Regions from separate parts of the Lysinibacillus sp. G01H genome, predicted to be linked through region 2. Evidence: riboswitches for the same ligand, from Rfam matches in the RefSeq annotation. Region 2 holds a riboswitch; the other holds the start of a gene.
The links. A riboswitch is a leader RNA that binds a small molecule or an ion and turns the genes downstream of it on or off. The one in region 2 is predicted to bind FMN.
Positions count from the first base shown of each region.

Region 1 (4,438 bases), 240 kb from region 2:
TTGACTTCCCGTTAGCAATTCTCTCTTCACAAATTCTTTATCCACTACATAGGCAATAAAAATAGCAATGAATAAATTCCCTAGCGGAAGCATGATATTCGACACTAAAAAATCGGTTGCATCAAAGATACTTTTCTCAAAAATCATTATATCCGATAAAACACTCGAAGAAAGCGCTGCTGGAATGGCTGCAATAAACACGACTATACCAAGTAAAAGTGTCCACATTGGACGCGATTTCTGACTATGCTCCATAAATGCCGCGACGATAATCTCATATAAACTAAATGATGACGTTAATGTAGCAAATAAAAATAGCAATAAAAACATGGCTAAAAACACTTCACCAAATGGCATTTGACTAAATGCTGTTGGTAGCACCATAAATAGCAAACCTGGACCCACTGCTGGCTCTAAATCAAAGGCGAACACAACAGGGAAAATCGCTAAACCTGCTAAAAATGAAACAAGCACGGTTAACAGCACTACAGAACCCGCTGAATTCGGAAGACTGACATCTTTTTTTAGATAAGAGCTATATGTAACTAGACAAGAAAAACCTACTGCTAACCCAAAGAACGATTGCCCTAAGGCTTCTAATAATGCCTTACCCGTAATATTCGAGAAATCAGGCCATAAGAAGAATTTTACCCCTTCCATTGCCCCATCTAATGTAACTGCACGCACAACAAGGACAATAAACATTATGAAAAGTAACGGCATCATCCATTTATTGGCCTTTTCAATCCCATTTTGTACACCTAATGAAATCACAAGTACGTTGGCTAATGTAAAAAACACTAGACCAACTAGCGTAATCCAAGGCGTGCCTATAATTTTTCCAAATAATTCAGCAGGATCTACTGCTGGATCAATTACCGCGCCAGCTACACCTAGCCCGCTATAAATAAAGATCCAACCTCCAACAACGCTATAAAAAGTTAATAATAAAAAACAGCCTAGCACGCCCATTCGACCAATCCAGGCCCATCCTGGCTTAGTTGGAGCAATTTTTTTATACGCTGTTACAGCCTCGGATTGTGTACCACGTCCTAAAACATACTCGGACAATAACATCGGTAGTCCTATTAACAAGGTAAATAACACAAAGATAAGGAAAAATGCTCCTCCACCACTTTGTCCTGTTACATAGGGAAGTTTCCAAATTGCCCCTAGTCCGATCGCCGCACCAGCTGACGCTAAAATAAAACCTAATTTACTAGACCATTGTCCTTTTTTTCCACTCATCTCTTCAAACTCCTCAAACATTCTAAACTCTTCTCTATTTTACATGAAAATATAGCTTTCGACTAGGTTGTAATTATAAAGTACTAGTTAGCTATTTTACTCCATTACTTTTTTCTATATTTATCCGTTAGTTTTGCCTTTCTTTTCTTCACACCTTTCCCTATCCATCATTCCTTCCAAAAAAAAACCTCAGGTATGTTCACCCGAGGTTAGTAAAAATTATTTTGTTATATAGATAGAACGCTGGCGGTCGATCCACTTGCGCATAGTTGTAAATAAAAACGCCATAATAGCCGTTAATAAAACACCTTTCACAATGTTAAATGGTAAAATCCCAGCGATAATCATTTTATAAAGTGAGTCACCTACAACCGGTTCCATTCCTAAGAAGTATGTGTACATCGGTAAAAATACTGCGTAGTTTAAAATACTCATCCCTACTGCCATTACGACTGTTCCTGTCGCTAAACCTCCAACAAGACCAGCAATTGTTTTAAAGCGATTAAAAATAAGGCTTACAGGCAAAATAAATAAAATACCTGTTGCAAAGTTGGCAATATGACCTACTGGCACACCTGTTGGCGTTCCAGAGAAAATCCAATCCAATACATTTTTAAATAATTCTACTAAAATACCAGCTACAGGCCCCATTGTGATGGCTGCTATTAATGCAGGCATATCACTAAAGTCGACTTCCAAGAATGCTGGGAATGGTGGAATTGGGAAATTAAAAAGCATTAATAAAAACGAAATACTGCTCAGCATGCCAATCGTAATAAACGATTGAAGTTTAACATTTTTCTTCATAGAAAACTCTCTCCTCTTTGCTGATTCAATCTCGCAAGAAGAAAGGTGACGATCTTTCAATTGTTAGCACGAAAAAACCCTTATGCATAAAGAGCACAAGGGAGAAAGGCATGACGAATAAGCGTCAATTTAAACTATTTTTGAGCACTGTTTAAAAAGCCATACAAAAAAGCGCTCGGTCATAGTTTATTTCATAACAATGAATGACGATCGTACCTCCATCTTCTCCCATCCAGACTTTAACTGTCGGCCTCGGAATCACACCAAGTCAGCCATGCAAATAAATTTGCACAGGTCGCGGGCTGAAGAGCGAAGCATAAACCATTCGAGTTAATGGAAACATTAACGGTTCACCACTCTATTACCGCCGGTCGGGATTTTCACCCTGCCCCGAAGATGAATCATATTATTTTATACTACAACCTTACTATAATTAATTATTAAGAAAAAGTAAATAGTTCTGCTTAAAAAATTCCGATTAGATTTGTAAGTATTGTAAAAATGGAGCATTCCATGTTACAGGAATGCTCCATTTTTGATTTTGACTAAGGCATATATTGTTTATTTGGCCCCACAGGCTTGGGTAAATACGTTTTTAAATCGAATCCTTCCCAGCTTTCTTGGACCACATTATCCAAGCGTAATTGTTGGTCAAAGCTAGCAGCAGTTAACATCATAGCTTCAATCAATTGGGTAGCGCGAATTGGCTCCATCGATGCTAAATCTAAGGGAATATCGAATGTTACGACTACACCTTCTGCTTCCTCTTTCACGGTATATGTTACATTTTCAGGAACCACTGTTACATAAACATCATCATTTTTGTTTTTCATTAGTGTAAGTGCCTCTGTAACATTAGCAAATGTTTGACGGAAATCTGGTGATAGATATTCTGCCCCATTACCATCTTGGTATAAATAATAATTAAAATGCTTGGCGTTTGTTAATGACATGGCTTGACTTGGCTCACCCTCCTGAGAAAACTCATAAGGTGTGCCATCTTCATTTTGAATCTCAACTTCCGTATATTCAGAATCCGAGAAGGTATCCTCTAAAGTCCCTTTGTACTCATTAACGGTAGCTGATGCAACATCATAGTCATTGTCCTTTGGTAATACGTGGACAAGCTTGTCTTCCTTCTCCTTCAGTTCACCTTTAAAAGGATGATAATCCGTAAACCCTTTGGCTTCTTCATCTATTTGAGGAGCATATTTTTCATACATCTGTAGGGTAGAAGGCTTTTCAGTTCCAAAATCAGTTGCTACACGCTCATTTGGTATCACATATGTCATTGGAACACTTTCTGCATCGCGTCCTGCCAAACCAATACGGAAAACGACAGCATCTTTCACATCTTCCTCATAGACAGACGACCGTAAAGATAACATACGCTCATGCTCCGATACAATACTGGATTGAAGTGCCTCATCCTGGGTAGCTGCCTCTTTAGCAGAACGATCTTCCTGTAACGTAGAGTAATTAGCCGTTTCTGGCGTACTAGCTAGATCTTTTTGGCTAGCGTCATTATTCATGAACATGAAGCCAACGAGTACCGTTATCGCGAAAACTGCTGCTACACTCGTAAAAATCGGCATTTTTCGGAACTTAAATCGTGATGGTCGTTCATCTTGTATTAAAGATTTACTTTCTTGTTGTGCTTCTTCATTCTCTATAGGTTGTTGTATCGCTTCTTGTAGGTGACTATTATCCTGCAAGCGAGCATCTGCCATTAACCGATTTAATATTTCTTCTTTTGAACGGCGGTCAGAAAGCTTAGGGGCATTGTTCAAGACATGTTCAAGCTGTTCATCATCAAATGGCTTATGCGTCATTGCCGTTTCGCCTCCTGTTCTCTAATCGGCTGTAGCTGTTGCCTTAAAAATTTAATGGCTCGATGCTGGGTCGTTTTTACCTTAGCTTCTGTCCAATCTAGTATTTGCGCTGTTTCTGCAATCGATAAATCTTGAAAATAGCGCATAATAATGACCATTTTTTGGTCTCCTGTACAGTTTTCAAGTGCTGATTCTACCTGCATAAATTCATCACTGGCCTGTAGCATATCTTCCGGTGATGGCGTGGTTGAATGGAGCTGTTCCGTTTCCCAGTCAAAGAAATCATGTGAATGCTTTTGACGTACAGCTTGCTTTCTAAAATGATCAATTGCTACATTTTTAGCAATAGCAAATAGCCAAGTTTTCTCACTACTATTGCCTGCAAATTGATCGTATGAGCGCAACACTCGTACATAAACTTCATGTGCTAAATCTTCGGCAAGTGTACGATTTTTTACTAAATATATTAAAAACTGAAACACGTCTTGGTGATATGCATCGTATAGTCGATGGAACACGGAGTCATTCAAAGCACTCCACCCCCGTTCTAT
Region 1 covers NZ_CP118397.1:1,312,024-1,316,461, reverse strand. Annotated here, with positions in the region: gene PSR12_RS06340 (sodium-dependent transporter) at 1-1,248, opposite strand, end outside; gene PSR12_RS06335 (ECF transporter S component) at 1,468-2,055, opposite strand; FMN riboswitch at 2,272-2,457, opposite strand; gene PSR12_RS06330 (RNA polymerase subunit sigma) at 2,601-3,887, opposite strand; gene sigX (RNA polymerase sigma factor SigX) at 3,884-4,417, opposite strand.
Region 1: it holds a riboswitch for FMN, as region 2 does, so the genes downstream of both, PSR12_RS06335 (ECF transporter S component) here and ribE (riboflavin synthase) in region 2, are expected to answer to the same signal.

Region 2 (4,438 bases):
AATTAGTGGGTAATCGTTTTCTTAATAAAGCAATATTAATAAAAACGTCTTCAATAAAGTCATCTCTAGGTCCCTTTACTACTAGTTCTAATGTTGTTTCCCCTGGCTCTCGATTGGGTCTTTTTGAAATATCACTAGAATAAAGTAATTGATTTTCTTCAAAATACAATAAGACATGTCCTTTATAGACCCTAGTTACCGCATCCTCTTTCGATAAAATCTTTTGTAAATAGGGAATGTGTAAATGCTGTTCGATTTCTTCCTCTAGCATGTCCTCAGTGACATTGCTTAACAAAGATTGAACACGTTGAACAACCACAGTTTGAAGAATTTGCTCATTGACCATTGCATCACAAGTTATCAAATGTACTGTATATTGCTGAAAATTATATTGTTGGAAAATCACATCAGCAGAGCGTTGAAATAGTGATTTCAACATTTTCAAATTAATTTGTTCCATTGATGAAATACTTCTCATCTCCTACTGAGCCAGCTCAAGATTAGTACATTTATGAAAACAATCACATTCAATAAATACACTTAAGCATATTTTTCCCATGGTTGTTCAAAATATTCAAAGAAACAAATGTTGTGACGACTATTTAAATTGTCCTGAACTAATCATTTTCTTTAGATTTGCCATCTCAATTGCAGACATTGCCGCATCATAGCCTTTATTACCAGATTTCGTTCCTGCACGTTCAATTGCCTGTTCAATATTTTCGGTAGTAACAATTCCAAAAATAACAGGTACATTCGTTGACAATGACACATTGGCAATGCCTTTTGCAGATTCATTACAAACATAGTCATAGTGTGTTGTAGAGCCACGAATAACAGTACCTAAACCAATAATGGCATCATATTTCTTTGTTTCTGCCAGTTGTTTTGCCATAAAAGGAACTTCAAAAGCCCCTGGTACCCATGCAACATCAATAAATGCAGGATCAACCCCATGACGAGTTAAACCATCCATTGCCCCATCCAATAATTTGCTAGTAATGAACTCATTAAAACGACCCACTACTACTGCAATTTTCAAATCCGTTCCAATTAATTGTGCTTCAAATGTTTGACCCATTGTTTTTTCTCCTTTTTACATAGAAATTTTAGATTTATTAGTGGATAATTGTTTACGATATGCAACCAATGCTTCTATCGATATCATTTTTAAGCCATGATGTGCAGCGAACTTTGTCAGTTCTTCAAACCGAAGCATGTGCCCATCATCCCCCATAATTTCGCAAATAACACCTGCTGGTACACTATCACAAAGCTTCGCTAGATCAATCGTCGCCTCTGTGTGCCCTCTCCGTTGCAGCACTCCTTGCTCTTTCGCAATCAACGGAAAAATATGGCCTGGTCGACGAAAATCAGTCGGCTTAGCTTGCTTTTCTATCATCCTTTGTATCGTTAGCGCACGCTCAAAGGCGCTAATCCCTGTCGTTGTTTCTACATGGTCGATGCTTATCGTAAATGCGGTTTGATGGTTATCCGTATTGTGCTGAACCATTGGATATAAATCTAGCTTTTGTGCAAGCTGCTGCGAAATCGGCGTACAAATTAAACCTCTACCATTGGTTGCCATAAAGTTGATTGTTGCTGGTGTGATGAATTCAGCGAGTGCCAGAAGATCTCCTTCATTTTCTCGATCCTCATCATCAACCACCACAATCATATTGCCGTGCCTTAAATCCTCTATGGCTTCTTCAATTGAATGTAGCACGATGATCAACTCCTATTCTATGATTTAAAAACCATGTTGTGCTAAATAATCTCTTGTAATAGCTGGCGTTGTTTGCCCTTTTTTTAATTGCCCTATAATGTATTTTCCGACTAAATCGGTTTCGATATTAACGATTGCTCCAACCCTCTTCAAACCTAAAACGGTTTCTTTGTAAGTATGAGGAATGAGCGAAATCGTGACACTATTGGCTTCAACATGAAAAAGGGTTAAGCTTGTGCCATCAATTGTTATGGAACCCTTTGGAATACAAAAGTTGGTTAGTTCCTCAGACATTTCGATATCAATATAAACGGCGTTTGCCACTGGACGTTTTCGCAAAATTTTGCCGACTCCATCAACATGACCAGCAACAAAATGACCTCCAAATCGTCCATTAGCAGGCATGGCCCGCTCCAAATTAACAGAATCACCTATTGCCAGCTGCTGTAAATTTGTTGCTTTGACTGTTTCAGGCATAACATCCATCGTAAGCTGCTGTTGTGTGAAATGTGTCACCGTTAAACAAACTCCATTGACCGCTATACTGTCACCAAGCTTGACATCCTCCGTTATCTTGGCTGATTGAATCGTAATTTTCATACTGTTCCGATCGCTTTGCACGGCTTTTATGATACCAATATCCTCTACAAGTCCAGTAAACATTCCATCACCTACTCTACTTTATTAGCACTTCTATTCTTTACTTTTAAAGTTGATCCACCTGTTTTTGTGCCTTATCCTTATCCTTCTCCCTTCTCTCGTTAACAATATAAAAATAAAAACCCCTTTACATCAAAGGGGTTTTGGGAGTATAAGACATCAACAAATAAGCCTATTTGAAAACAATTTTTTCATAGACTGTTATCTCATTCGTTCTTCTCCCATCCAGACTATCACTGTCGGTTTTGGATTTGCACCAAATCAGCTTGCGCTCACGGACTTTGAATTGCTTCATCACCGCCGATTGGGAATTTCACCCTACCCCGAAGAACATCTTCTATTCGATTGTAGCTAAATAAAAAAACTTCCCACAAGGTGATTGGGAAGTTTTGTAATAAATGCATAGTCAAATAAACCTTCTAAATTAGAATCAATTTAAAAAGTTCGCATTTTTACCCTTCTCCCATCCAGACTGTAACTGTCGGTTTTGGATTTGCACCAAATCAGCTTGCGCTCACGGACTTTGAATTGCTTCATCACCGCCGATCGGGAATTTCACCCTACCCCGAAGAATATTTTTATTTAGCTAGTCTTACGATAACACTATTTTATTATATTATCCATCCTTCTTTTTAAATTTTTTTGGAAGCATAAATTTTAAACAGCTCTGACGAGACTTAAAAAATGTAAAAGATGTTATTAAAATGATGACATTTAACCTGTTAATGGAACTTCTTAATCAAAAAAACGTTCCTTTACAAGTGACTATTCAGTCTAGCCGTTTGGAGGTCATTTACTTGACATTTTTAAAAAATATACCTTTTAAACAAGCTATTTGCTATGCCCTATTAGCATTCTGTTGTGGGGTTTCGATTGTTTTCGTACATCATAATGAACAATTTTATGATCGACCGATAGCGAAAATAACGCAAGTGGATGTAACAAAATCAGAACCAATGACAGACATGTATGAAAATAGGGATTTTTTATTTACACAGGAAATTATGGCCATTATCAAAAATGGTCAGCATAAGGGGCAATCCATTCATTTGACGAATGACTATTCTTCGTCTGGTGCTTTTGATCAAGAATACCATGTAGGCAATGAAATCTTTGTCACGCTAGATGATCGCACAGCACAATCAGTTTTAACAGGAACCATTGTCGATTTAAAACGTGATCAAACCATGGTAATGATTGCATGGATTTTTATTTTTGCCCTACTTATTATAGGTAAAAGACAAGGCTTATTTTCTATCATTAGCCTGGTGGTCAATGCTGTGATTTTATCATTCGCATTAGATCTTTATGTGAAGCATGGGGGCGTAAGCCTATTAGTAGTCAGCGGCATTTGTGCGGTGCTATTTACAATTATCTCGCTACTACTTATTAGTGGATTAAATACAAAAACATATGTAGCCATCGTGTCCACACTTTTAGGCACTATTCTAGCGCTTATCATAAGCTCTATTGTAATGTGGTTGACAGGTGAAAATGGTCTTCGTTATGAAGAAATGCAATTTTTAACGCGTCCCTATCGTACCGTCTTTATGGCAGGTTTATTTATTGGCTCACTCGGGGCAGTAATGGATGTTTCTATTACAATGGCTTCCTCGATTTTTGCTTTATACGAGCAAGATCCTACGATCCCTGTCAAAGCACTTAAATCTTCGGGACATGAAATCGGTAAAGATATCATGGGTACTATTACAAGTATTTTATTCTTTGCCTACCTTTGCGGCTCCATACCTATGATTATTCTCTATTTAAAAAATTCTTCCACATTAGGGCTTACATTGTCCTTAAATCTTTCTTTAGAATTAGCCCGTGCCTTAGCAGGGGGTATTGGTGTTGTCCTTACGATTCCTATTAGTCTGTATACCGCTATATTTTTCATTAATCGAAAGAGGGTTCGAGAATGAATGTTGTCGTCTTATTAGCAGTTATATTGTGCGTGTTAATGGTTCTAGTCGGCGGTAGACAGGGGATACGCTCATTTCTTTCTTTATTCCTAAACTTTGGTGTACTCTTTGTCACCATTTTTTTAATGAC
Region 2 covers NZ_CP118397.1:1,551,583-1,556,020, reverse strand. Annotated here, with positions in the region: gene PSR12_RS07555 (spore germination protein) at 1-460, opposite strand, end outside; gene ribH (6,7-dimethyl-8-ribityllumazine synthase) at 599-1,081, opposite strand; gene ribB (3,4-dihydroxy-2-butanone-4-phosphate synthase) at 1,097-1,726, opposite strand; gene ribE (riboflavin synthase) at 1,751-2,389, opposite strand; FMN riboswitch at 2,596-2,721, opposite strand; FMN riboswitch at 2,838-2,963, opposite strand; gene PSR12_RS07535 (YibE/F family protein) at 3,184-4,308, shown strand; gene PSR12_RS07530 (YibE/F family protein) at 4,305-4,438, shown strand, end outside.